One region of the Anabaena sp. WA102 genome, then DNA from elsewhere that is predicted to be linked to it. Evidence: riboswitches for the same ligand, from Rfam matches in the RefSeq annotation. Region 1 holds a riboswitch; the other holds the start of a gene.
What was found. Region 1 has a riboswitch for cyclic di-AMP ahead of ntrB (nitrate ABC transporter permease). Riboswitches for the same ligand answer to the same signal wherever they lie in the genome.
Positions count from the first base shown of each region.

Region 2: linked by a shared signal. The riboswitch ahead of AA650_RS15765 (universal stress protein) and the one ahead of ntrB (nitrate ABC transporter permease) in region 1 are both predicted to bind cyclic di-AMP.

Region 1 covers NZ_CP011456.1:3,102,080-3,117,174, reverse strand. The annotation lists gene AA650_RS13435 (TonB-dependent receptor plug domain-containing protein) at 1-1,049, opposite strand, end outside; gene AA650_RS13430 (hypothetical protein) at 1,307-2,194, opposite strand; gene AA650_RS13425 (hypothetical protein) at 2,255-2,764, opposite strand; gene AA650_RS13420 (class I SAM-dependent methyltransferase) at 2,904-3,551, opposite strand; gene AA650_RS13415 (ArnT family glycosyltransferase) at 3,663-5,315, shown strand; gene AA650_RS13410 (hypothetical protein) at 5,648-6,514, shown strand; gene AA650_RS13405 (ABC transporter ATP-binding protein) at 6,704-7,537, opposite strand; gene AA650_RS13400 (ABC transporter substrate-binding protein) at 7,555-8,997, opposite strand; gene ntrB (nitrate ABC transporter permease) at 9,065-9,910, opposite strand; cyclic di-AMP (ydaO/yuaA leader) riboswitch at 10,009-10,205, opposite strand; gene rnc (ribonuclease III) at 10,716-11,390, opposite strand; gene AA650_RS13380 (GUN4 domain-containing protein) at 11,991-12,707, opposite strand; gene AA650_RS13375 (NADP-dependent isocitrate dehydrogenase) at 13,038-14,459, shown strand; gene AA650_RS13370 (hypothetical protein) at 14,599-15,060, opposite strand.
Region 2 covers NZ_CP011456.1:3,625,979-3,641,073, reverse strand. The annotation lists gene AA650_RS15825 (NAD(P)H-quinone oxidoreductase subunit 5) at 1-670, opposite strand, end outside; gene AA650_RS15820 (thioredoxin family protein) at 1,134-1,520, opposite strand; gene AA650_RS15815 (NnrU family protein) at 2,094-2,810, opposite strand; gene AA650_RS15810 (LysR family transcriptional regulator) at 2,978-3,994, shown strand; gene AA650_RS15805 (aldo/keto reductase) at 4,332-5,513, opposite strand; gene thyD (thylakoid membrane protein ThyD) at 5,676-6,596, opposite strand; partial or broken gene AA650_RS15795 (FHA domain-containing protein) at 6,655-6,948, opposite strand; gene AA650_RS15790 (heavy metal translocating P-type ATPase) at 7,742-10,156, opposite strand; gene AA650_RS15775 (TM2 domain-containing protein) at 10,891-11,166, opposite strand; gene AA650_RS26730 (pentapeptide repeat-containing protein) at 11,675-11,890, shown strand; partial or broken gene AA650_RS15770 (helix-turn-helix domain-containing protein) at 12,108-12,308, opposite strand; gene AA650_RS15765 (universal stress protein) at 12,475-13,119, opposite strand; cyclic di-AMP (ydaO/yuaA leader) riboswitch at 13,278-13,393, opposite strand; gene AA650_RS15760 (transaldolase) at 13,873-14,874, opposite strand; gene pyk (pyruvate kinase) at 15,011-15,095, opposite strand, start outside.

The DNA.
Region 1 (15,095 bases):
CCAAATGTAGTTGTTAAATTGGAATTATCTCCCTTACCAAGTCGAGTTTTCCAAGATAACCCAAGATTCAAACCATCATGATCTAATCTGTCTTTTTGTAGTTGTAAGCCAGAATATCGAGAACCAAAATAAGTTAACCCCCGACGGCTACTGAGTGCAGTAACATCCAAATTCAAAGAGTTTTTAGGATCTAAATCTATTCCGACACTACCAAAATAAGTGCTGGTAGCTGTGTCTGCATTAGAAAAATATCCTTGAGCATCACGATTTGCAGCACCAACAGGAACGCGGTAACGATTATCTATAAAGAACCTTTCAAAGCTAAAATTGTATTTTACTTTACTCGTTGATCCACTATAAGTTACCTGTTGATTATTTAAGTTTAATGAACCAAATTCGGCACTAGCATTTAATTTTGGCTTGCCATAACCTTCTTTGGTAATGATATTGACAACTCCGCCAAAGGCTGAAGAACCATATAAAGAAGCAGCCGTACCGCTATATAATTCGACTCGTTCAATAGCCTCTATCGGAATACTATTTAAATCAGTTGCACCATGATATGTATTGATATTACTATTAATTGGTCTACCATTAATCAAAAATATAGATTGATTAATTGAAGCTCCTCGATAGTATGTACCTGTGTGAATATCTGCGCCATGTCCCACATCATTAATAGCAAAACCGGGCATTCTTTTTAAAACATCAGCAACACTAGTTGCACCCTGTTTTTGAATTTCCTCTTTTTCAATTACATAAGTGGGAGTAGATTCAGGGAGAACATCTTTTTCCCCAATGGTTTCTATGGAAATATCTGCATCGTCTGTAGGAGTTAAATCTGTTTCTGGGGCGGGTTCTGGCTTAACTTCGGTTACTGTTGGTTGTTGGGTTAATAATTGAGCATTTGTGGCGGTTAATTCAATTTCACTTAAATTAGGAATATCTAAATTGACTGCATTTTGATTATTTTCATTATCAGCAGCTACAGCAGGAAATGCTACCAGTAAACTTAGTAAATAAACTGGTAGGAAACAATTCTTAGTCATATTTTTGGACTCACACCCGGTAATAACAATCACTAATTTCCATTTTCCCTATAAATAGAAATTGTGTCAAAAGACAAGCTGTCATACTTATACTCATAAAGACTCAGATTTAAAAGGATGAAGTCCAAATTTATCTGCGTTTATCTGCGTCCATCTTCTTCCATCTGCGGTTAATTATTTCTTCTTGTACTTCAAAATATAGTGGTTATCGCTAGAATTCAATAAAATAGAGGGCGCAGACCCTGCGCCCCTACAGACTAAATTTCAGCTACGGCTCGTTCAATTAAACGTCGTGCTAAAGTCTGAGTTCCTGTGTGTTCATAGTAATTTGTAGACACATCTATAAATGCTGCTAGATAATCTAGCTTGTCATCAGCAATTTGTGTGAAAGATTGCAAATTACTAATTACTTTTTGTGGAGTTAGATTATGGCTGTTCACAAGTCCACTCATCCAACCGCTAACTGATTGAAAACTGTTACCGATAAAGTCGAGTTTACCAGAATCGCTATTGCCAGGAATAGTATTTTTGATGCTTTGGAAAGTCTGGTTTTGGTTTAAATCCTGGGGACTCATTCGACTAATCCCAGATAAGGCTTTGTTAATAAAATCTGGTCCAAGGGGTATTAAACCATCAACACAAACTAATGCCACCATGCGGATAAGTGACTCACCACCATACTCACCTAAAGAGCCGACAAAATCGCCGATACTATCTCCAGGAATGCCATTAATTTGACAAAAGGCGACGACTTCAGCTACTAATTTCAGGGTTAAGTCAATGGTTTGAGCTTTGTCTGGTTTGGGAGTCAGGGAGTTTAAAAAACCGAGCATGGGAATGTTTTCCCCAATTTTATTAGCCAAAGCTGCTGCACCCAAAGCCTTATCTGCACCGTCAACGGTTTGATAAAGCCAGAGGGCGGTTTGATATCCTTGGGATTTATCGTTAAATAAATAAATTGCTCTTTCGCCAATTTGTTGAATTAAGTCTTCGTCAGTCTCCCCGGTAACAGTTTTAATGGTATTCACAAAACCAACTGTATTTTCCCATTCTCCAGGAGCAACAAAATCTAAAGCGTTCAACATGGAAACAGTCAAATTACTGGTTGGTAGTTCGTCAACTAGCTGCTGAATTGGTTTACTCACAAAATTCTCCTTATGTATGTTTTGTATTAACGTCGGTTGTTAGTTAGGGAAGCGATTAAACTATTTCAACGTTGCTAAACCATCAAGATTAAATTTTCCTATCCAAGCTGCGCGATCGCTCGCAGTAAATGATGGACTTTTAGAAATCACCTTCACTTGGTACTTATTCACTAGCACAGAAGTTTGAGTATTACCAACTTTTACTGCGGGATAACCACCTATTTTTTCGGTGCTATTAGCAAATTTAGCCGCTGCCCCTGGTATGCTACTAGTATCAGAAATAGCGAGTTGGGCAACTACCTTACCACCCTTTTTCAAGTTTGCCTCAGAAAAGCCCTTTTTCTCTTGGGTGTAGACTCGATCATAGCCATCTCCGCCACTGGGGAAGAATTCATTTAATTTACTACCCTGAGTTGCATTTTTAACTACTGCCTGTCCACTTCTTTGCTTCGTACTTTCCTGTTGTACTTGATCAAAACGACTGGGTGCTTTTGTCGCGCAAGCTGTAGTCAGTAGTACAATTGATAGCAGTACAGCAGCTAAAACTCTCCGCCCACGATTTATCACCATTTTTGGCTTCTCCTTGATACTTGAGCTTGTGAGGCAATTATCAACTATTTTGTCACTTACAAACTAGAAAATTTACTTTTAAATAATGATTGGAGGTAGTGATCATCACAAAATATTTGGATATTTTTGTAGTACAAGACTACGCGAGACGTTGAGCTATCACTGCATAAAAAGGATCTCCACCTGCTACTCCCAACCACTGCAAGAAAATTGGTGCTGTTGAGGTCGAACAAATCACTTCCGGGGTCGTGAATCCAGGAACTGAGGTAAAATAGCCCTTGACCAATTCTACTCTAAAAGCTTCCGAACCATCTCGCCAGGCTTGAATTGCCTTTTGAAAAAACATCCGGTTAGAAAAACTAATAATTGCGATCCCACCGGGTTTAAGAATGCGGTGTATTTCCGAAAATATAGCCTCTGGGTATTGGATATATTGCACAGAAACACAGTTAATAACAGCATCAAAGTCTTGATCTGGAAAAGGTAACTGGAGATTTGTATTGAGATTTTGGACAAAATAATGATTTAATTGAGTATTTCGGGCTAGTTCTTCAGCATTTAGTCCATGTCCTTGTACATGAGCAAAATCTATCTCTGTAGGTAGATGCGATACCCAGCTACTCATTAAATCAAGAACACGCATATTTGCTCGAAGTCGCTGATAATATAAATCAGTTAATTGTTGAATAAAACCATTATCTACATGAGTGACAAAGCGAGGGTAATTATAGAATAACTGATCATCCGATTCATCTAACTTAATCCGTTGATTTGGTTGCAGTAGCATAAATGTCTTTTTTACCTGATCTAAAAATTTTGGCTAGTATTCTAATTGGTAAGTTAGTTTTGATAACTTCACTTATTTTACATGAAAAATACTATATTTTACAATTCATAAATGTTTTTTAAATCACCACGAATCATCAATATTATCCAATTAATTCGGCTATTTTGGCAATTCCCATATTGCAAGTTATTAATTTGGCTACTTCCTTTATTGTTATTTACTTCTGGGGAAACCAGTCTCATGGCTCATGATGAAACACTTTATGCTTTGAGAGCCAGACAAATGTTGGAAACAGGTGATTGGGTATCACCTTGGGGTCATCCTCATCATAAGACCCCTGGTTTTTATTGGTTAATTGCTATTTTTTATCAAATATTTGGCGTTAGTGATACAACCGCGAGAATACCGACAATGATTGCGGGAATTTTGAGCATATTTGTTATTTATAAAGTGGGAGAAATTCTTTTATCTCAAAAATTAGCATTTTGGGGAATTATTATTCTCAGCGTAGAATTTTTGTGGATACAATATTGTCGGTTATCAACACCAGATTTACCAACTATATTATTAGTATTTATAGGAATTTTCTTTTTATTAAAATCTGATATAAATCCTCAAGAACGATATTTATATGGTTTTATCACCGGGGTGAGTTTTGGCTTAGGTTTTTTGATAAGAAGTTTAATGATTTTTCTGCCAATGATGGCATTATTACCTTATTTAATCATAGATCATCGTCGTCATCGTCATTTAACTAACCCCATGTTGTATTTAGGGTTTTTGGTCGGTTTAATTCCTACCTTAATTTGGCTTTATTTTAGCTGGTTACGTTATGGTAGCGATAGTATTGCAGCTTTATTGGGATTTGTTATAGAACTAGGTAGTCATGAACAACATAGAAATGGCATTTTATTTTATGTATGGAATCTAGCTTTAAAATCTTTTCCTTGGTTCTTTTTTAGTTTATTAGGAATAACATTAGTAATTCGGTATTCAATTTCTAAATATCCATTAATATTAATCGGGTTTCCCGTTATCTTATTTACTGAATTGAGTATATTTTCCACTCGTTTATCTCATTATAGTCTTTGCATTTATCCATTTATTGCTTTTTTATCTGCGGTGGGTTTAGATTGGTTAGGAAAAATTTACCAAAAAGGATTTGATGATCAATATTCATCTCATGAGATGATTTATTTACCAAGAAATATCAGTTGTGCTTGGGGAATATTAGGCATAATTTTAGTTTTAGCCGGAATAAGTATTTTAGTTTGGGGTGAGGTAAATATTCACAAATATGCAATTCTGATGATATGTTCTGGTTTTGGTAGCTTAATTGTGCCGTTAATCTGGATAGGTAAGTTTTATTATCACCGTAAGTTTTTAACTTCTCATTATTGGCTAGGTAGCTTATTAATTAGTTGTTGGTTATCTGTAGCTACAGCAGGTAATTTAGGTTTGTTAGGTGATTTCAACCCAGATTTTAGAGTATTTTACAAACAAGAAACAATTAATAAAGTTTTGCATAATCATCCGATTAACTTTGTTAAAGGTAAAGGATTTAATGATAAAGAATCTCTGCTAATTTACTTCTATACACCTCAATATGGGAAGAATGTAGATTTAGTTTCCCAGTTACCTATTTTGAGTTATGCTTGGATTTACCAACCGAGTTTTGTTGAGTTACCAATACATTATCGGGTTATTGGTAGTTTTAAAGATTATCAATTAATTCAGGTTGTATCTAAAAAAATTCTGATATAGGAGTAATATTTTATTTTTGATAACTAGTAGTCTGTCAAATAAATTTTGACGGATAAAGAAGAAATGAACCACGTTCGCGGAGCGTGCCGTAGGCATTAGGACGCAAAGAGCGCGAAGAAAGAAGGAAGAAGAAAAATTTATTTACCCGTCAATTAGTTCTTGACAGACGACTAAGGTATGTTAGCTACAGCGTAACTCACCATGATATTAAAATTTCTCAAATATCATTCATGATTTCTATTTTTATATGTGAAAATTCCTGATAAATATTAAAAGTATAATTTAGGTTTATGTTAAAATACGGGAATATTCTCGATTATTGTAATTTCACCATGAAAAAATTAATTCCCGCAATTGCTGTCATTCTTAGCTATGTATCTTTGATAGGTTGTGATAACGCACCCAAGGTTGCAGTTCAAGAAAATTCGAGTAATAGTGTTACTGAAAGTCCAACGGAAACTTCTCCAGTAGCAGTCAGTGAAAAAGAAGATAAACAAGCATCAGAAACACAAAGAAATAAAGATAATAAAGAACATAAGAGAAAATTTTTTCGTAATAATCTAGATAAAAATACTAAAACGGGTACAAGTATAAAACCCAAGGAGGGAACGGTTACAAAATTAGTCAATGGTGATTTAATGTGTTACGTCACTTTAGTAGATAAAAAAGGAATTGAACACAATGTTGGGGCGACTTTTGAAATGTGTGCTGATGAAAAAAAGGTGTTAAATAAAAAAGTTAATGCCGTTTATGAAATCCAATCAGTGAGTGATTGTCAAAGTGCAGAACCTTGTGGTAAAACTCGCAAGGAATCCATTATTACAAAAATGGAAGTTGTAAATGCAGGTGTAGAGGAAAAATCACCAAGCAGTAATTCCCAAAGTGGTAAATCACAAACTTTAAGTAATGATAAATGGACAATTACTTTGAGTAATACTGATTCTTGGAATGGAGTTAATGGTACGGGAGATGTCAGTTATCAAGGATGTGATACTAATGGTAAATGTCTCCAGTTAACAGGTGGTAAAGTCTCCTGTCGAGATGGTAAATGTGTTACAGGTTGGAAAAATGGGGATTATGTCTACATTTTAGAACAACCTATAACTGAAGATGGAAATTCTACCTCCACTTTAATAGTGAGAAAAGATAATACTGAAATTTTAAACTCTCCGGGCTTAAAAGTTGTCTCTGGTAATTAGGGAACAAAAATTTGGCGTTGCTGATTAAGGGTATGAATTTTAGTCTCACGCCAAGGCGCAATCACGCACTGAGGTTTGAGTTTTAAAGGTTCAATTTGGGAATTTCATACCTCGATATGGCTACGCCACGCAGGCTATCAGCAACGCCAAAAATTTAAGCAAATCTGGTCAACTACGGGGGGTTTGTCCCTACTCTGGTGTGAAATTTTGATCAAGAAAATTCAGAGCATGATTGCGAAGTTCAAAATATTCTGTGGAGTTACGCATGGCTATTCTATCTCTGGGATGTTCAAAAGGAACTTTTAAAATTTCTCCTATTTTTGCCGATGGTCCATTCGTCATCAAAATAATTCGGTCTGACATATAAATTGCTTCGTCAACATCATGGGTAATCATCATGACTGCTTGACGATGATGTTCCCAAATATCTAATACTTGACGTTGTAATTTACCACGAGTTAAGGCATCCAAAGCCCCAAAAGGTTCATCCATTAATAACATTTTGGGACGAATTGCTAAAGCCCTAGCAATACCAACCCTTTGTTTCATTCCTCCAGAAATTTCATCAGGGTATTTATCTGCGGCTGGGGTTAAGTTTACCATTGCTAAATGTTCATTGACAATGCTAATTTTTTCGGCACGGTTGGCATTTTTCAAAACTTCATCTACTGCTAAACGGATATTTTCGCGGACAGTTAACCAAGGTAATAATGAATAATTTTGAAATACCATCATTCTATCGGCTCCTGGTTTACGAATCTCTTTTCCATCTAAGCGAACTGAACCAGATGTAGCTTTTTCAAAACCACCAATTATTTTTAATAATGTGGATTTACCACAACCAGAATGACCAATTACAGAAATATATTCATCTTCCTTAATAGTCAAATTAACATGATCTAAAACTGTGAATTTTCCTTTGTCCTGGGTTGGATAGGATTTAACTAAATTTTCGATTTCTAAAAATCCGTTACGGGGCAAAGTTTCTGTAATATTATGTTGGGATGAAGTTATATATTCCATAATTAATTACCTATTTTTTAGGATAAAAAAAACTGAGAAGGAGCGTTAGCACGGATATCAAAACTATGAAGATATCCTACAGGATTACTAGGATCAAATCCTTTTTTATCTATAAATGCTTCAGGAGGTTCAACTTTATAATCATCTTTGGGACATTCAATTCCCATTTCTGCGGCTATCTCTCGATATAAATCGGTTCTCCAACCTTTTGCGGCTACTTCTTCAGCATTTTTAGGAATTTCTTTGATTTGTCCCCACCGTGCTGCTTGAGTCATTAACCAAAGACTGCGAGAACGCCATAAAAATGTAGAATGTTCCCCTTTTTCGAGGGGAATACTGTTAGGAAGATCATAAAAAATTGTGGTGTCATCTGCTTTGATAGTGCGGTCTTTGCCATCAAAACCACCATAATTATAATTGCCAATAATTCCCGGTCCAGTAAATTTAGTAATAGGCACACCCGGCTTTTTAGGTTTCGCACCAGTAAATGATCTTTCTGTCAGTAATTCGGCTATTTCTTGACGATTTTCGGGTTTGCTACAATATTGACAAGCTTCAATCATTGCCTTTACCAAAGAACGGTAAGTTTTAGGATAATTAACAATAAAAGATTCCATTACACCCAGGAGTCTATCTGGATGTCCGTGCCAAATTTCCTTACCTTGAGCGAATGTAAAACCAATACCTTCATTACCTGTAATTGCTCTAGTATTCCAAGGTTCGGCGACCATGTAAGCTTGCATTGCCCCAATTCTCATGTTTGTTACCATTTGCGGTGGTGGAACAATTATGACCCGAAATTCTTTAAGAGGATCAACACCCGCAGCAGCAGAAAGATAGCGAGCAAAGTATTCATAAATGGCAGAACTGAGGACTACAGCCCAGATTTTCTTTTCTGGGGGTTGTTTGTCAAAATAGCCGCGAAAGTCCTTCCCAAAGGCTTCTAAAGCCCCATCACCGTATTTTTGTTGATATTCATACCAGGGACGAATGCCATAGTCCCACATATCCCGATTCATGGTCATGGCGTTACCATGTCGGTGGATGGTCATTGCTGCACATAAGGGGGCATGACGCGCACCTTCTGCACCTATTCTAGCGTTGGTAACAGCACCGGAGACGACGGGGGAAGCGTCGAGACGACCGAAAATTAAGCCGTCGCGGGAGGTAGCCCAACTGGCTTCGCGGTTGAGTGTAACATTTAAACCATATTTGCGGAAAAATCCTTTTTTCCAAGCGATCGCAAATGGCGCACAATCATTAACAGGAACATAACCCACAGTAATGTCCGGTTTTTCTAAATCTTGGGATTTGACTACTGGTATCACCGCTAAAGCTTCTTCTGTTAGTCCCTTCGCAGATTTATCTCCCGAAACAGCACAGGATGATAATATTATTCCCGCAGTTGTCGCCCCCATTCCTGCAATAAAATCTCTGCGAGTTAAATGATTTTCAGTCATAGTAATTGATAATTATATTTGAAAAATTCTTTTCATCCTCTCTGCGCCTCTGCGTGAGATAAAATCATCAACTTCCTGGACGGTGAGTAACTAACTCTTGAAGTTTGCCCACACCGTAATCTAAAATCAACCCAGTTAAGCCAATTATAAACACTGCTAAAAATACAGAACTCAGATTTAAACGACTCCATTCATCCCAAACAAAAAAGCCAATTCCTATTCCACCTGTCAACATTTCTACAGCCACAATTACCAACCAAGCAATACCTAAACTAATTCGCAAACCTGTAAAAATATAAGGCAAACTAGCAGGTAGAATAATTTTAGTAATCTGTCGCCAACGGGGCATTTCTAGGACTTGTGCTACATCTAAATAGTCTTTTGGTACACTAGAAACTCCTAATGCTGTATTAATAATAGTTGGCCAGAGGGAAGTAATGAAAATCACAAAAATAGCGGAAGGATCTGCTAAATTAAACAGAGATAAAGAAATTGGCAACCAGGCTAAGGGTGATACAGGTTTGAAAATCTGAATAATGGGATTAAAAGCCAGCATTGCGGGTCTTGAAATTCCAATCAAAAAACCCAAGGGAATTGCTACTAATGCCCCTAAACCAAATCCTAATATTACCCGCCGTAAACTGGCTAATAATAACCAACCAATTCCTAAATCACCTGGACCTCTCTCATAGAATGGATGTAAGATATAGTCCCAATTGGCAATTAAAGCTTCCGGTGGTGTGGGCATTAATTCATGGTTAGCTAGTGCTACTACCCACCACAATAAAATAATTCCTAAACAGCCGAGTGCGGGAAATACGAAAGTATCTTGAAAAATTACTGGTTTGGTTTTTCTCCAAATAGCTTTTCCAGCAACTGCGACAATGGCAGCTAAATTTAGTTGCAATATCATTTATTTCACCTCAGCAGAGTTAAGCTTGGTTATGGAAACATTAACTAGTACCAACCTTGGACACTGATAAGATCAGAAATAATTAAAATTCTGTCTCTTCAGTCTCCTCTCAATGCCTACGAAGTTAGCTGACGGGCTAAGGTTGAGAGATACCTTTTTTTGCTTGATTTTAGATTTGATTTGAGTTTTAAATCTTAAATTCCTAAATTAGTCAAGACAAAAATACGCCCCACAATTTGGTTCCTCCGTTCCAGCACTATTAAATTAAATGTACTGGATTAAGCTGACTTACTCAATTCTGAATCATGATAGAACATTAACATTTATATTCAGTAATAACATCAGTATTCGTCATGAATAATAGTTTCCGGCGATTATAAATCGCTACTACACAGGCTAAGTCCACCTGCGTGAACTAATGAAAAATCAAGGGTTTGAAACCCATGTATCCCTTAGAGGATGTTTTAAAAGTGGTATCCCGTAATTTTCATCATATTGTTACCCCCCTTAAGTAGGTTGGCGTTGAAAATTGTCGTCATAGCAAGGCAAGAGGCAAGAGTAAAGAAGTTTTCAGGGATTTTACGTTTCTTTACACAGTTTGGTTTTATTGAAACAAGAAAATCCAGTTCCCTCCCCTTTATAAGGGGAGGGTTAGGGAGGGGTAAAACATTTGATACAGCAATCATGACTTTTCAAACACCCTCTCACGGGACAGCAGGAATAGATGAGTTCTGTCTGTGTAGCTGCGAATTATATTCGCCAATACAAGCAGAAAATCAACAATTATCAAGTTAATAACCATTTTCTACAAGTTATCTAACGCATTTTCAGCAGCAGCTTTTTCTGCATCTTTTTTATTGCGTCCTTGTCCTTTTCCCCGCCATATTTCTTTCCCATTCACTACTTCAAAGACATCAGATTCAAATATTGGTGTATGAGATTGTCCACCTATTTGTCTTGTAACATATTTGGGTGGAGTTGTGTTACCACTACTTTGTACCCACTCCTGAAGGCGGTTTTTTGAGTCTACATTAGAGCGAGATACAACAATATTCTCAGGTACAGAGGCAAAAAGTTTTTCTACAATAGGGCGAAGTAATGCAATATTGCAATTTTTATCTCGATAATAAGCACCAATAACTGCTTCAAAGGTACTACTTAATAAGTTAGGATTATTATATCCTCCATCAAGAATTGCACCTTGTCCTAAACGGATTCTCAAGTCTAAACCTACTTCAATCGCAAATTTTGCTAATTGTTTTTCATCTACTAATGCAGAACGACGACGAGTTAATTCATCTTCTCCTTTTTCTGGATGAAGTTCATAGAGATATTCACCGCTTAAAAAATTGAGAATAGCATCACCAAGAAACTCTAGGCGCTCGTTATGTTCTTCTCCTGGGTGTTCGTTGACATAAGAACGGTGAGTTAGTGCTTGATTAAGTAATGTTTTATCTTGGAAAATTAAAATATCGTGCATTTTATGTTCCTCTTATTAAGTTTCTCTAAATTGCAGTTGATTAATTTCAGATTCCAGATTTCTCAAACAAGTTGGGGATCTAACAAACTCATATATATTGCGATTAGAGACTTCCAAATAAAAGAATATCCTCAAATTTCTTGTGGTGCAATCCGAAAATAATAATAAGTAGTGAGACAGAATTAATTACACAATGTCATTGCGTAAGCGTAGCGTGGCGTTAGCCATATGGAACGAAGTGAAATGAAGCAATTCCAAGGGTTGTGATTGCTTCCCTTCCCTCGCAAACCCACAAGAGGAACGCGGTAGCGTTGGAGGCTTCGCGTCTTCAGACCGAAGGGGAAAACGCACACAGGCGAATTAATTGCCTTCAATATTCGTGATACAATTAAATTGTCACTAAAGACGTAAAAAGCTACCGGGGGACTCTCGGAAAGTTACGCTTGTCAGATATGATTTCGCCCGTCAGGGCAAACGAAATCAGGGCAAGAACCCAAATATTTAAGGCAATGCCTGAAACTGGGATAACTGAGGGATATAGACTGAAACTCTCTAGAGAATCTCCGCGTCTTTAGACCGGAGAGTGTCAAAGTAAAAGGTCTACTTAATCCAAGCTGGATGGGACAATAAAGAAGACATGGTTCGCACCCCGCGCAGTTGGTTAGAGAGCGGTAGATGACCTCTAGGGGCGCTTAAATCCCATGTGAACCCGTTGGGATATCTTGTCCAGTTATTACCATTCTTCCAGTTGATTTTTGGCCATAAGTTGACCCAATTTTTACTTAAACCTAACCAAATTTCGCGCTGGACAGAGAAGCCAAATTTACCTTCTGAGTGAACTACCCAGAGTTGATTGATAGTGCGTAAGTCTTGAATTGGTAAACCTTCTACCTCGGTAAAGTATAGCCATTTTCTTTGTACTGCTTGGGGACTTGCCGCTTCACACATTTTTTGAATTGTCAAGAGATCAGCCGCTTGAAAATCTTGATTGGCAAGTAACTTTTGCAAAGAATTGTAACTGATCCCACAGTCCGATTTTAGGGGTACAATTCCTTCAGGAAAGTTAGTTTGTAGAAATTCTTGATCTGTCGGTGCATTAGTATTATAGATGACTTGGTAGACTTTACCATCAATCCAAGTTGCTGGGGTATCACGACGTTTCAGCAAAAATTCCTTCAACACATCTAACCCATCATTACCCAAGTCAGCTAACTGCGGGATGATTTGTTGTTGGACTTTTTCGGACCCAGCGATTAACTTTTGGCGGAGGGAGTCGAGATCATTTGTAGTGCCTGATACAATCATTGGGTCTGTCATGCCGTTACTCGTGTTAGCGTGAGCGTGAATAAACTATCTATTGCTATCGGTTATTCTACAAAATGAAGGACGAATAGCGAAGTGAATTTGCAAAGTCTTTGAGTGTGTGTCTGAAAAAATTACTCCCAGTGGACTGTGCAAATCCTAACTAACAATACTTTATCAGGTAAGGGGTCATAGAATCCAGGGGTTACTGTAATGATCTTAGGGCGCAAGACCTGGATCTTAGGGCGCAAGACCTGGATCTTAGGGCGCAAGACCTGGATCTTAGGGCGCAGGCCCTGCGCCCCTACGAACTTGTGAATTTCTTCTATTTGGAATGTGTGAATTATGTACGAAAAGATTACTCCTCCCACTATCGGCGCGAAAATTACCTTCAAAAATGGTGAACCGGTTGTTCCTGAAAATCCAATTATTCCTTTTATTCGCGGTGATGGTACGGGTATAGATATTTGGCCAGCGACGGAAAAGGTGCTGGATGCGGCGATCGCTAAGGCATACAAGGGCAAAAGAAAAATTAGCTGGTTTAGGGTTTATGCTGGTGATGAAGCCTGTGATCTCTATGGTACATACCAGTATTTGCCCCAGGATACATTGACGGCGATTAAAGAATATGGCATAGCTATTAAGGGTCCTTTGACTACTCCTGTCGGTGGGGGGATTCGGTCTTTAAATGTGGCATTACGCCAAATCTTTGATCTTTATACTTGCGTGCGTCCTTGTCGTTATTACGCTGGAACTCCTTCTCCCCACAAAACTCCTGAAAAACTGGATGTGATTGTTTATCGGGAAAATACGGAAGATATTTATTTGGGGATTGAGTGGAAGCAAGGTAGTGAAATCGGCGATCGCCTGATAAAATTCTTGAATGAGGAATTGATACCTGCTACCCCAGAACATGGTAAAAAGCAAATTCCCCTGGACGCTGGTATCGGCATCAAACCCATCAGCAAAACCGGTTCTCAGCGTTTGGTGAGACGTGCCATTAAACACGCTTTGTTATTGCCCAAAAATAAGCAACAAGTCACCTTGGTGCATAAAGGCAATATCATGAAATACACAGAAGGCGCTTTCCGGGATTGGGGTTATGAATTAGCAACCAGCGAATTTCGTCAAGAGTGCGTGACAGAACGGGAATCTTGGATTTTGGGTAATAAGGAAAAAAACCCCAATATTTCCTTAGAAGAAAATGCCCATGAAATTGATCCTGGTTTTGATTCCCTGACTCCAGAGAAAAAAGCCCAAATTGTCAAGGAAGTTGAAACCGTTCTCAATACAATTTGGGACAGTCACGGAAACGGTAAATGGAAAGAGAAAATCATGGTCAATGATCGCATTGCTGATAGTATCTTTCAACAAATCCAAACTCGACCAGATGAGTATTCTATTCTGGCGACAATGAACCTGAACGGTGATTATTTATCCGATGCTGCTGCTGCTATTGTTGGCGGTTTAGGTATGGGTCCAGGGGCAAATATTGGCGACTCCTGCGCGATTTTTGAAGCTACTCATGGGACAGCACCAAAGCACGCGGGCTTAGACAGAATTAACCCCGGTTCGGTGATTCTTTCCGGTGTGATGATGCTGGAATATATGGGTTGGCAAGAAGCCGCAGATTTAATTAAAAAAGGATTGGGTGATGCGATCGTCAATGGTCAAGTTACTTATGACTTAGCGCGGTTAATGGAACCACCTGTACAACCATTAAAGTGTTCTGAATTTGCAGACGCAATCATCAAACATTTCGGTTAATTTCTACTATTCTCAAATTAAGATCCCCGACTTCTTTAAGAAGTCGGGGATCTAAGCATCACATAATTGAAATGATTGCTGTATCAAATGTTTTACCCCTCCCTAACCCTCCCCTTATAAAGGGGAGGGTTAGGGAGTGTCAATCACCTCCTGTATTTTTGCTGCCCGCTCTTAAACGGGCTAAACTATCAATAGCATCACCTAAAGCTGTAGTAAGACTTTTTCGAGTTTGAGCGTGATTTTCTTGCTCAAGTTTCAAAGCTTGTAATAGACAATCACGTTCCTGTATGACTTCTAACAATTGAGTTTGTAACTCTTCTATAGAATTAAACTGGGAAATTTCTTGCTGAATAGCTGTAGTCATATCAGTTCCTGTTTCCCCATTAACAACCGAAAATTTTTGGACTTCAGCCTTTATAGACACCATAGCTTCTTGGTGCATTTTTGCGTCTACACGCCGTTGTTCTGCTTCGGTATTATAAAGTTGTCGCCATTTTTGCGAACTTTCCCAAGCTTCATCTCGTTCCCGCTGAAATTTCGTCATCTGTTGTGTGAGAGACTGAATTTCGGTTAACCATTTTTGTGTGAGATCTTGAGTCATAGAAGTTTTTTGTAGTAGAGATAGGTTTAACCTTT
Region 2 (15,095 bases), 520 kb from region 1:
AATTGCTAATAGAGCCGGTTTCTACTAGGTTGGATAGGCGATCGCCCATCACCATAAAATCAAAGCTGCCTGTCGCCCAGAACAGCCCCAAAATGCCCAATAATAAACCGAAGTCACCGACGCGGTTGGTGACAAATGCCTTTTGACAAGCATCTGCTGCGGCTTTGCGATCATACCAAAAGCCCACTAGGAGGTAGGAACACATCCCCACCAGTTCCCAGAAAATGTAAACTTGTACTAGGTTGGGACTGACCACCAAACCTAACATGGAAGAGCCAAACAAGCTGAGATAGGCATAAAACCGCACATAACCCGGATCATGCGCCATGTAGCCATCGGTGTAAATCATCACCAAAACGGCTACTGTGGTGACAATCACCAGCATTAGAGATGTCAGGTGGTCAATAGTGTAGCCCATCGTCAGGTGAAAATTACCTGCTGATGCCCATTCCAAAGTCCAAAGATAAGGCGCATGGCCTTGAATTTGACTCCACAGTAAAGCCAACGACAGTGCCATAGAAGCCCCCATCAGGGAGATAATGACTATAGCATTTAGTTGTCGTAAGCGGTTCGTCACCTGATTTATCGAGATTAGCCCTAGACCGACCAGTGTTGCTCCCAAAAGAGGTAATACTGGAATCAGCCAGGCATACTGATAGATTACTTCCATCACTAACGCCTACTTTTAGAATTCTGTACAAACAAATGAGAAGATAAAAAAATGGAAATTCAATGGGGTGAGGGTTTGTGTTTGGGATGAAAGACTAGAAATTATTTACTAATCTCTACTACTTGATAGCCCAATACCTTCAAGTTAGCTTGAATTTTCCCACTTCAAACTTCAGTTAACTGAAAATTTTCAGAACTGCTCATAATTGTGACACACACCCTTGAGGATAAAATACCCCACCCGATACCCTTTGGGTGGGGTGTTAAGCATGGTTTTAGATTTGGTTCGTTGTCAGTTGTTAGTTGTCAGTTGTTCGTGGAAAAAATTTTCTCCCCTACTCCCCTACTCCCCCTACTCCCCCTACTTCCCTACTCCCCCTACTTCCCCTACTCCCCCTACTCCCCCTACTCCCCCTACTCCCCTACTCCCCCTACTTCCCCTACCTCCCCTACTCCCTGCTCTCCTACCTCCTAACTCCTGACTCCTGACTTCTGACTTCTGCTGTATCTATTTTTTCTTGACTTGTATATGTGAGTCTAATTGCTTCTAAGGCTAGACGTAAATCGTCTTTACTCCGAAAACCTTCTAGTCTTTGTCTAACTATACCTTTTTCTATCAACAGTAAGGTTGGTAATGATTTCAGTCTATAAGTATTTGATAGCTTGAAATTTTGATCAGCGTTAACTCCCACCAATTTAAGTTCATCACCACACTGAGTCTGAAATTGTGATAACAGTGGGTGAATGAGGCGGCAAAGCCCACACCAGGGAGCTTCAAAATTCACCAAAACGGGTACAGGGGATTCTAAAACTTCTTGAGTAAATGTCCGTTCATTAACCGACAACACCATGATGCCTCTTGTGATTATAAGGTTTTTATATCAAAAGTTGATTGTCAGCAGGAGCAAATCGGTATAAATTACCAATTTGAATTTTAAATTTTCTAGCAACAGACAAGGCGGAGGATATCAATTGTTCGTGTCAACGCACCGTAGCTATTGATTAAATTCAGCCGACAACAGGGTTTTACTCCTAAATCGGTGATTCCTGACTCCTGACCCCTGCTATTAAGGATTTTGATGTTTCCTGCTGACAAAAAAGCCACCGTGTATACCGCGCTGGCTGTTCTACATTTCAAATCCTGATTACAACTGCTTGGGAAAAATTTGACAATGGTGACAGTGCGGGTTATTGCAGTCTCTACATTGCTACTTAATGCCTGTTTCCAGTCTGGTAGATGGCTATTGTTTGTTTACGAGTATAAGGTCCACTGAAACCTGGTGGATAAATTCTTTTTCTGATCCCATTGGGAAAAAGTTTAATGATATATGTTTGAGTTTATCGTACATTGTTTTGGTAGCAAGTGATCAGGACAAAGTTTCGTTAAATTTATATGTTTTGTTGATCTTGGGGATCACACCAAACTACCATATTATCCTACTTGTTGCCACTAATAACAAGGGGTGAGACCACCATAATAGACCTGTGAAAATGGCAACCCCTAAATAAGCAGGGCGGAGAAATTCCTGCCAGTGCAAGGATTGACGACCATCAATAATCGCTTGAAAGGGGATAATGGAAGTTCGCTGTTTGACAACTTCAAAGGCTTCTCCATAACGTTGACTTAAACGGCGATCGCCATGCCATACTCCAAATAGATGATGTAGTATCAACCCAATGGAGGTGACAAGGGTAAAACTAGTACCTAGCCACAGGGTATGGGCTACACACCAAATAACTTGTCCCACCATTTGCGGATGACGGGTAATACGGATAATTCCTGTTTCATAAAGATGAACTTGGGGCTTTTGAATGGCAGCAATTTCTAGTAGATTGAAGGTAGCAGGATATAAAAATAAAAAGGATATAGCTGATAGTACCCAGACTAATGTTCTTACACCTGTTATGCCCTGTACTTGCCAAAGTTGCTGTCCATCATAACGGTGATTAAAAAAGTAAACAATTAAGATCACAGCCAAAGGGAGGCTAATTAATGCAAAGATAATGCGATAAAGTCTTGGTCCAATGTATTTTTCTGCCCAAGGACGTAAAGCTGCCCCTCCGCTGTGAGCGATCGCAAAAACTAATTGTAACCCTAGTATGACAAAATGACTGGAGGTAAACCAATGATTGGGCATCATATATACAACTCAATTCAAAATTCAAATCAGCTAGTACCGCAAAGCAAAGTCAAAATTCACGGTTCTTCAAATGTTAACAATGCCATAAATCATGCTTAGTGACCAAACTATTCATTTCGATTTATTTTTAAAGTTACTCATGCACCCCAGTTTGTGGGTTAAGCCTTATGTCTGACCTTCCTTTTACCTTAGATCAGTTACGTATTCTCAAAGCGATCGCCCAAGAGGGGAGTTTCAAACGGGCGGCTGATAGCCTTTACGTCTCCCAACCCGCTGTCAGTTTGCAAGTTCAAAACCTGGAACGGCAACTGGATGTCCCTCTATTTGATCGAGGTGGTCGTCGCGCTCAATTAACTGAAGCTGGGCATTTACTCCTCAACTACGGAGACAAAATCCTCAGCTTGTGTCAGGAAACCTGCCGCGCGATTGAAGACCTCCAAAATCTTCAAGGGGGTACATTAATTGTAGGCGCATCTCAAACCACCGGCACTTATCTTCTGCCGAAAATGATCGGTTTATTTCGACAAAAATATCCAGAAGTAGCTGTGCAATTGCACGTCCATTCAACCCGACGCACCGCTTGGAGTGTATCTAATGGTCAGGTTGATCTGGCGATTATTGGCGGAGAAATTCCCACGGAATTAGGGGAATCTTTAAAAACTGTTCCCTATGCTGAAGATGAATTGGCGCTCATCTTACCTACCTCCCATCCCTTTGCTAAATTAGAAACCATCCAAAAAGAAGACCTATATAAACTACAATTCATTGCTCTTGACTCCCAATCAACTATCCGCAAAGTCATTGATCAGGTTTTAGCCCGTTGTGATATTGACACCAGACGGTTTAAGTTTGAGATGGAACTAAATTCCATAGAAGCTATTAAAAACGCTGTCCAGTCAGGCTTAGGTGCTGCCTTTGTTTCTACATCAGCGATCGCTAAAGAATTACAAATGGGTGTCCTTCACCGCACCCCTATCGAAGGAGTTGTGGTGAAGCGCACACTCTGGCTGATATTTAACCCCAACCGCTATAGATCAAAAGCCTCCGAAGCATTTAGCAAGGAAATATTACCTCAGTTTGCTAACCCTGGCTGGACTGAGGATATGTTACAATTGTCACAAATGAATTCTGTGGTAAATAGTACATTAGATGTAGCAACACCTAGCTCTTCTGATGCCAGTTAAACATCTTGTCACTGGTCAAAAGTCATTAGTTAACGGCAAATTGCTAATGACCAGTCACTCATCTGACTACTGACTAATGAATAATATGGAAGTCTACTATACTTCCACTGTCAACGTCCCCTGTTCCCTGTTCCCTGTTCCCTATTACCTATTACCTATTACCTATTACCTATTCCCTGTTCCCTATTACCTATTACCTATTACCTATTACCTATTACCTATTCCCTGTTCCCTATTACCTATTCCCTGTTCCCTATTACCTATTACCTATTACCTATTCCCTGTTCCCTGTTCCCTGTTCCCTGTTCCCTGTTCCCTGTTCCCTGTTCCCTGTTCCCTATTCTTGAGACAAACGCTTTATCTCCGCACTTCCTAATATATCCTGGGCTTTAGCTAACATCTGGGGAATTTTTTCAGATTGGGGACTATTAACAAGACATTCTCTTAAATCTAATTCACCTAACTTATCAGCCCGATTACCAGGAAACCAATGATTAGCCTGTCCTAAGAGATTGTAACGCATTTTCCCATAGTCAATCATGTCATAAGCCAAAGTCAAATTTAACAGCCACAAAATCACCCGCATATTTACTTCTCCTGGCGTTTCTTCCCAAGTTGGTAGATTAGTTTCCCAGGTTTTTACCCAATCTTCTCCTAAAATATTGACCGCTTCCGATTCCAATCTAGAAATAATTGGTGGTAAAATTTCTGCCGCATTATCTAACAATGCCAAAGTCTTTAAATGCTCATCAAAATCAGTTGGTTTTGCTGCACCTATACTCAAAGTATGCACTTGAGGACGACTCAAACAAAATAAATCATTAAACACCATTGGACTCAAAGGCGCACACAAATCAACTAATTTTTTGGCAGGTTGATATAATAACCCGCCTTTATTAGAAGGGCTAATAATAAATACACCCATATCTAATTTATTTGCAGCTTCAATAGCAGCCCAATTCCATTGATTAATATAGTACCAATGCAAATTTACATAATCAAATTGATTACTATTAATTGCTTGCAAAATTATCTCTATGGGAGCATGAGTAGAAAAACCAATAAATTTAATTTTACCCTCAGACTGTAACTGTCTTGCTACTTCTAAACAACCACCTTCACGAATACTATAATCCCAAATTTCTGCATTATTAATCCCATGTAACCCAAATAAATCAACATAATCTAACTGAAGGTAAGCCAAAGATTTTTCAAACGTTTTGCGAAATTCTTGAGCATCTGCAACAGGAGAAACTTTCGTTTGGACTATTAATTTTTCACGGGGAAACTGAGGCAGGATTTTTCCCAACTGCATTTCTGATGTTCCATAACCCCGTGCAGTTTCAATATGATTAATTCCCAATTCTACAGAACGACGAATTACAGCTTCTAAATTCTCTTGATTATCTGTAGGAATTTCCTCTGGTGTGACATCCTGCCATTTATATTGATAGCGCATTCCCCCGCAGGAGAAAACGGGCATTTGTAATTCTGTCCGACCAAAACGTTTGTATAGCATCTGTGAATTTTTGAACTAAGTAGGTGAACACAATAAAACCAAAGTGTGTAAAGAAAAGTAAAATCGCCCAAAGCTTCTTCACTCTTGCATGATTGCCTCTTGCCTCTTGCCTTCCCATAACGACAATTTTTAATGCCAACCTACTTATCTATCAACTAAGAATTAGGTGAGAATCTGCGTTAGTGCTGATTGCAAATTCGGATATTGATACTCAAAACCCGACTCTAAAGTGCGTTTGGGTAAAACCTTTTGTCCTTCCAAAACTACCTTTGCCCCGTCTCCTAATATAGCTTCTATGGCAAATCCCGGCACAGGCAACCAAGAGGGACGATTCATGACGTTACCCATAGTTGTACTTAAATCATTCATGCGAACTGGTTGAGGGGCAGTGGCATTATACACTCCCTCCATTGTTGGTTTAGTTAAAGCTTGGATAATTAAACCGACGATATCATCTAAATGAATCCAGGAAAACCACTGTTGACCACTGCCAATGGGTCCACCAGCAAAGAGTTTAAAGGGGGTAATCATTTTCCCCAAAGCACCACCATTACCCAAAACAATCCCAAAGCGTAAAATTACTAACCGCACATTGGTATCTTTTACCTTGGTAGCTTCCTGTTCCCATTCTTGACAGACTTGAGCGAGAAAGTCGTTACCAGAGGCACTATCTTCATTAAAACTGGCAGTTTCACTGGTTCCGTAGTAACCAATAGCCGAAGTATTGACTAGGACAATGGGGCGAGGATTAGCTTTAGCTATAGCTTCGACAATTTTTTGTGTTCCTAGTTTGCGAGTGTTGAGAATTTCCTGCTTGCGTTCTGGTGTCCAACGTCCCTCAGCAATGGGTTCTCCTGCTAAATTAACTACGCCGTCACAACCAGCCATAGCATCTTGCCAAGTGCCGGATACACTAGGAGTATAGGCGATAATTTCTAAATTAGGAAATGCTGGGGAGGGAAAAACCTTTTGAGCAAAGGTAGGGTTGCGAGTTAATACCAAAATTCTATGACCTTCCGTGTGTAGTCTTTCTACCAACCGACTACCTACAAATCCTGTTGCACCACTAATTGCTATTTTCATTGATATTTCGTGTTGTTTATTATCTACTGAGGAATGAGAATTAAATCAAGATTCTATTATTGCGGAGGTTATGAGTGGGAATTTTTTGCCCATTGATTATTAAACCATTAGAACTGGGTTTTCCTTTGGCATCACCATCTACAATTCGATAATAATATCGTTGACTATTGGGGCGTGGTAATCTTACTAATGTGGCATGATAACGAGAAACAAACTGGGAGAATAGACGGATATTACAATCTCGATCTCTACCAATAGAATAAACGGGGTCTTCCAAAAAAAATTTTTTGCGTCCTTGGTGATCTTCAATAATCAGTAGATGGTTTTCATTGTTTGCTGCTTCTGTTGCCATGATAGGTATACTAAACACGGGTGAGATTTAAACTTTTACTCTTTTCTCTCCTTATTACGATACAAGGGGTTTAGCACTGCTCATAGGTGTCAACTTAGGGAACACCAAAAAATAAATTACCCAATTTTGTGGGATGGGCATACTTCGACCCTTCGACAGGCTCAGGGCATCGCAAGCTCAGCACAAGTCCTGCCCGTCCTTGATGATTAGCAGGCAAGATGGCTGCGCCACAATAAATTTTTGGGTATTTTTTTAATTGGAAGTCCCTTAAGAGACTTCCAAGAAATAAATTATCCTAAGAAACGAACCACAGAGGCACAGAGTACACAGAGAGAGAATTTCTGCATCAGTTTTGGGACATTTTTTTATTTGGAAGTCTCTAACGTAAAACCTCTATCCCGCAAAGAACTCAAGTCATCTCATTCCCAGTCAGAGACTGGGAATGAATTCTAGAAGGCTCTGCCTTCAATAATATTAGAGGCAGAGCCTCATCAACTGCATTCCTAGTCAGAGACTAGGAACTAGATGTGGTAGGGATTTGAGCTTAAGTTGACACCTATGAAGCTCTTGCTTTACCCCTGCGTTTAGAATCAAACAATCGAGCCGTTTTAAGTATAGGATAATTACCTAAACTTTGATCAGTCATTCTCAATTGCCAAAGGTTCTACACTGTGTTGGTGTTGACCGGGAATTTTAGATTTTAGATTAAAAGAATTTGGTACAAGACCCGTCCTTGAGGACAGAAAAATCCTCAATCCCAAATCGAGTGACTTTTAACTTTCACTTTGCGCTGCTAGGGAACAAACCTCCTTAATAAAATTGAGTTGGTAACAACACTGACGGAGCTAAAAGCCATTAATGCTGCTGCACTGGCAGGTCCTAGAACGAAACCATAGACAGGTAGTAATACTCCAGCAGCGAGGGGAATACCTATTGTATTATAGGCAAAAGCCCAAAATAAATTCTGACGGATAGTATTAAAAGTGGCTCGACTTAGCTGAATCGCCTTGACAACATCGGTCAGGGAATTTCTCATTAAGATAATTTCAGCCGTTTCCATAGCGACATCGGTTCCAGAATGTAGGGCGATACCGACATCTGCCTGTGATAAGGCTGGCGCGTCATTGATGCCATCTCCTACCATAGCAACAAATGTGTTGATCTTCCCACATTGAAGAGATTGAATGGTGGCGGCTTTTTGGGCTGGGGGGATACCTGCCATGATGTCGGTGTTGGCGATTCCTAGTTGTTTAGCGATCGCCTTGGCTGCTTCTAATCTATCACCACTAAGGAGCATCACGCGCAAACCCATTTGTCGGAGTTTATCTACTGCGGTTTTCGCATCTGGTCTGAGGGTATCACTAACGGCAATTAATCCGCTTAAAGTCCCATCTACAGCTACACCAATTACGGTTTTTCCTTCTGTGGCTAGTCTTTGTCTCTGTTTTTCTGCTGTTTCATTAATATTGATTTGGTGGTAATTAAACCATTCCCAGTTACCTAAAAGAACTTTTTTTCCCTCGACGACAGCGGATACGCCCATACCTGGTTCGGTATGGAAGTCTACAGCATGGGGGATGATTAACTCTCTGGCTTTGGCTTCTTGCTGAATGGCTGTAGCTAGGGGGTGATAAGTACCACTTTCTACGGCTGCGGCTAGTTGAATGAGAGATGATGGTAAAGTTGATTCGGCAATAACTAGACAATCAGTGACAGTGGGTTTACCTGTGGTGAGAGTTCCGGTTTTATCAAAAACTACCGTGTCTAGTTTGTGGACTTTTTCTAAAACGTCGCCACCTTTGATTAATAGTCCCCGTTCTGCACCCATTCCTGTTCCTACTAAAATCGCTGTCGGGGTAGCTAATCCTAAAGCACAGGGACAAGCAACTACCATCACAGCGATCGCTAATTTTAAACTAATTAATAGGGAAGAATATTGAGTGTGCGGTAATAAATGTTGGGGATTATGTCCCATATTGTGAGCCATTGCCATCGCCCCGGACATGGTAACATCTGGCCAGAGGTGAGTTCCCAGCAAATACCAAAATACGAAGGTTAAACCAGCCGCTGTTAAGACACCATAAGTAAAATATCCAGCCACCGTATCAGCTAATTTTTGGACTGGGGCTTTGCGAGTTTGGGCGGCTTCTACTAAAGCCACAATTTGGGCTAAAATTGTATCATCACCAGTGCGGGTAGCTTGAATAGCGATCGCTCCTGATTGATTTAAAGTTCCCCCAGTCACAGTATCTCCCGGTTGCTTCATCACAGGTACTACTTCCCCTGTCAGCATGGATTCATCTATGGTAGTTTGTCCAAAACGCACCTCACCATCTACCGGAATTTTATCCCCTGGTAACACCTGCAACCATTCACCCACACGCACCTGTTCCGCCGGAATTTCCATAATATTTGCCCCAGCAATCAATTTTTCCGGTTCTGGGTTAATAATTAACCGGGCTGTTTGGGGGGCTAAAGCTAACAATTGGCGAAACGCTTTAGCCGCACGTCCTCTAGCCTGTTTTTCCAAAGTCCTCCCCAAAAGAATAAAACCCAGCATCATCACAGGTTCATCAAAAAAGCATTCCCAACCCATTTGGGGAAACAATAACGCTACCAAACTTGCAGTATAGGCTGTTAACGTTCCCAAACCAATGAGAGTATTCATATTCGGCGCACCCCGTCGCCAACCTAGCCAACCTTCCACTAAAATTGGTCTACCAGGAATAATAATAGCGATCGTCGCCAATCCACAATGAAACCAGATATCATTTAAAAAGGGAAAAATAACAGATCCAATATTACCAAAATGACCAATTCCCGATAGTAGCAGTAATAGACCAGCAATTCCTAACTGTCTAACTGTCCCCTGCATTTCCTGGCGTTGTCTTGCTTCCACAGCGGATTGCAGATTATCACCAGCACTTTTACCCGTCCGTAATTGGCTAGGAAATCCTGTAGCCGTTAATCCTTGAACTAACGCCTCTACATCTACAGTACCAACTTCTGCCTCTACGACTGCAACTTCCGTTGCGAGATTAACACAAACGCTTTTAACCCCTGAATGCTGAATAAGCTGTTTTTCTACTGCATTCACGCATCCAGCACACTTCATCCCCCCAACATCTAAAATAATTTTCTCTGAGTTAAGTATTTTTGTGGGGGGGACAGATTCTCTAAGTATTTCATATTTTGGGATCAGTTGCATGGCTAGTTTTGAGGTTCGCTTTTGTTAGTTTAACGCTTAATAACCAGCGTCTCTACTTTGAGGTTAAGGGAAATCTGCCACTTTCACCAAGTGAACAATATTAAGTTTCCGTTTAAAACCCCAACTCCCCAAAATCATCTAAGTAGGTTGGCGTTGAAAATTGTCGTTATGGCAAGGCAAGAGGCAAGAGGCAAGAGTGAAGAGGGTTTAGGCGATTTTACATTTCTTTACACAGTTTGGTTTTATTGTGTTCACCTACTTAAATCCGGCGTTGCTGATAGCCTGCGTGGCGTAGCCATATTGAGGTATGAAATTCCCAAATTGAACCTTTAAAAATCTTACCTTTGCGTCTACTCTATACGAGATCACGAAGCGTGATTGCGTCTTTGCATGAGACTAAATCATCTAAATCACAAAAATCATAGTTTAATTTTAGCTGTGTAAATTACAGCAGTTAATTGTACTGGTAACATCAAAATTAGGCTTTTACAGAAATAATTAATTTCCCAGTCTGATACTATACTAAAATATCCCGTACTCATTATTAGCAAGACTAACAAGTGCATCTGTTTATATTTGAGCAACTGCATATTAAGTAGGTGAACACAATAAAACCAAACTGTGTAAAGAAACGTAAAATCGCCCAAACCCTTTTCACTTTTCCCTCTTGCCTTTTGCCTTGCCATAACGACAATTTTCAACGCCAACCTACTTAATTTGACATGACAAACTTTCTAAAACCAAGCTTGCTTATTCACAAAATAGGTATTAACAAATTCTTCATGAGATTTATTTAAGTAAATCATAGCTTCAATCAAACCAACAAGCTGCATAACTATTAATGTAAATCCATAGGTAAAAGAACCACCGATTATAGAAACTGCTAACATAATAAAACCTTCTAAAGTATAACCAAGAATGAATTTATGTAGCCCAAATCCACCAAAAATAATTCCAGCATAACCAGCTAACAGTTGTTTCATAGTGTGAGATGGGTTAATATTAGTCATATTGAGATATACTCCTTGGTAATTAGTAATTGGTAATTAGTGATTAGTCATATTTATTTACTGGTAATCCTATAAGTAGGTTGGCGTTGAAAATTGTCGTTATGGCAAGGCAAAAGGCAAGAGTGAAGAGGGTTTAGGCGATTTTACATTTCTTTACACAGTTTGGTTTTATTGTGTTCACCTACTTATATGATTTAAATAATGATAAGATACTCATGAAAAGCTATCATCAAAATACTAAATTTTTCGATCAGACATAGCAAATTTGCAGAGAAATATTGTGCTTAATATTCACCAAATTTCAGGTAATAATTAACCTCAAAATCAGTAAATATCCAACATATCCAACACTATGGATTTTTCTACATATCTATTATTGTGAAATCCGGAAGATTTTTTTGAGAAGTAAGTAGGCAGGCAAATAAATTTTCCTATCCACAATCTATTTTTTTGGCTAAAGGTAATTTTTTACTCCTTTTTTATGAATCAATTTCCGTAATAACAGATTGTGACAGTTAAGGCTGTGGAATGTGGGTTACAGCGGTTGATAAATGATAATAAATCATATATTAAACAGCCTACATCCAAAAATAGCGGCAAGGCTTACCTGAGAAACGCTAACCTAAGCGGTGCTGAACTAAGTAATACTATATTGACCGACGCTAACTTCAATCTTGCCAGAGTTACAAATGCTGACTTTAGAACATCGCGGGGCAATTGTTAAGGATAAGATAAGTAGGTTGGCGTTGAAAATTGTCGTTATGGCAAGGCAAAAGGCAAGAGGCAAGAGGCAAGAGTGAAGAGGGTTTGGGCGATTTTACGTTTCTTTACACAGTTTGGTTTTATTGTGTTCACCTACTTAGCTTAAAACCGCCTCAGAATAAATTCTGAGTCTAATAGCAAAAGTCGTCTCAAGACGACTAGAATAATCACGCCTTAATTTAAATAAACAATCCTGGAGAAACATTAAAAAATTCTCCTAATGCTTTTGCTTGAGCCTTACTAATTGCTCTTTTCCTATTCACAACCTCAGAAACCACACCTTTAGAACCAATAACTCCTACCAAATCAGATTGTTTAATTCCCCTAGCATTCATTAAATGTTCTAACATGGCATGGGGAGATGATGGTTCAATAGGGTAGTGTTTATTTTTATTTGAAAATGCAAATCTTACTTGATCAATATGTTCTCATTTAGAGAACGGTTTATCAATAGAAGTTAGGAATTAACGAAAAAGCCACTTAAAGTATAAGTGACTTTTCATAATTTGAAATTAAATTCCCATCACTTTCATTGAAAACAGAGAATTATTCATTAATAGAATGGGGAATACCCAAAACTGCACAAGGGAAATTTTTACCGAGTGTTGTAATCATGGGATGATTACTAGATTGGCAGCCTAAAAAGAGAATATCTGCACTTTCTAATTGCACAACCTTCTTTAGTTCTTTAGCAATGTTGCCAAATCGCAAATGAGATTTAAACGAACCTTGCCATTCTTCGGCTAGAGTTTTGGCTTGCCAAATAATTCTGTCTGCTTCCTTAATAGAAGTCCTAGATTCTCTTTCCAATTGCGGTAAAATTGCTGTTCCTTTGGGTTGATTTAATCGCAACGTGGCTGGCTTTGATGTATTGCTGAATTGGGATTCTAATTGAGCTTTATTATTGGCAACATTGAATATATCAACAGACTGGCAATTGAAGTTTTCTTCTACTACATAAACGGCTTGAACTGTAATTTGAGAGTTAGTAGCTAAACTCGTTTGGTGAGCAATCCAACAAGCGATATCTAGGGCTGTGTGACTTTCAGGTGAACCATTATATCCCACGATAAAATTGGCTGATTTTGCCTGAGAAACTCTTTTAGAAAATGATTTTTGAGTTTCTGGTAGTAATACCATTTGTTCAATTAGGTCATCACGACCGATAGCACTTTGTAATCGTGCTAACATTGGCTTAATTTTCACAGTTTTAACTTCTCTCCCTTGAAACGATTAATCAATGAGAAGCGGGGGATGACAATTTTAAATTTCAGATTTATCTCAAATCCAAAATCTAAAATTTATTTAAGGAAGCCCCAATCATAACTGAATATTACAGCCAAGATTTTGGAAGTTCCTTCCATTGCCGACGGAGTTAGCTGACGGGCTAAGACTGGAAGGTGTCTCTCGTAAGATTAGCCCCAAATACTTGGTTCCTCCGTTTCAAATTCAGCTTTGATGAATTTGAATTAGGCTACCCACTAAAAATATATTAATACTATTACACTAGGTTTAAATAAAGTCAAGGTTAAGAATATTGAGGATATGGTTGTAGTCAGGAGCTTAATTACTAATTTTTCCTATTTTTACTAATATTTAATGATTTAAACTATTTTAATATTGCCAGAATTAAAAAAGTTGGAATTTAGCTATAATTCGTGATTTAATTATGTTTAAGGGCTATTTTTCAAGATTTAAAAAAAATGAATTAAGTAGGTGAACACAATAAAACCAAACTGTGTAAAGAAACGTAAAATCGCCCAAACCCTCTTCACTCTTGCCTCTTGCCTCTTGCCTTTTGCCTTGCCATAACGACAATTTTCAACGCCAACCTACTTAATTGAAACAGGAGATTCTTAACAGCCTTGTAGTAGATCAAGCAGGTAATAGGTAATAGAGAACAAGTAAGAATTTTACCAATTACCCATTACCCATTACCTATTATTAAGCAGTTACCTTTTCACTTTCTAAACGAGCCAATCTTTCGGCCAATAGTTTTTCCAAAGAAATCAAAGCCTTGGTAAAACCATCAATACCTTCTGCAAGTTTATCAGAAGCCATGCGATCGCCATTGTGCATTTGATCAAAAGTAGCTTTATCAACAGAGATTTTGGCAATTGATAACCCTGCTGCCTTGGCAGGATCAAGTTTGCGGGGTAATTCAGCAACAGTGTTTTGCAATTCTGTCAACAACCCTGGAGAAATAGTCAGCAAATCGCAACCAGCCAATTCTGTAATTTCACCAATATTGCGGAAACTAGCGCCCATTACCTCGGTTTTATAACCAAACTTTTTATAGTAGTTATAAATGCTAGTTACAGATAATACACCTGGATCTTCCGCTGCGGGATAGCTATCCCGACCAGTATCTTTCTTGTACCAGTCAAGAATCCGACCAACGAAAGGAGAAATTAAAGTGATACCAGCTTCCGCACAGGCGATCGCTTGGTGCAGACCAAATAGTAAAGTTAAGTTACAGTGAATACCTTCTTTTTCCAAAATTTCCCCAGCTTTGATACCTTCCCAAGTGGAGGCAATTTTAATCAAAACCCGCTCTTTAGAAATACCAGCGGCTTTATACTGAGCGATTAAATCCCGGGCTTTAGCTACAGTAGCATCAGTATCATAAGATAATCGAGCATCTACTTCTGTAGACACCCGACCGGGAATAATTTGCAAAATCTTTAATCCAAAAGATACCGCTAAACGGTCAAAAGCCAGGGATACCACCTGTGCTTGACTAGCGGCAGTGCCAGCATCTTTTTTAGCTTTGAGTAAAGTTTGATCAACAATATCCTGATATTCCGCCATTTGTGCCGCAGCAGTAATCAGTGAAGGATTGGTAGTAGCATCTTGAGGTTTAAACTGTTCAATTGATTGGATATCTCCCGTATCCGCTACCACAACGGTTACTGCCCGTAGTGCTTCTAGTAAGTTCTTAGGCATAACATACTCCAATGTCAGTGGTCAGTAGTCAGTGGTCAGTAGTCAGTGGTTAGGGGTCAGTGGTTAGGGGTTAGGGAACAAGAATTTTCCCAATTACCAATCACCTACCCATTACCAACTACCCATTTTAAATGCGTCATGCCGTAATTGGCTGTCCAATAGAATGCACTTTAATTAAACTTGTTGTTCCAGATTGACCAATTGGGACACCAGAGGTAATC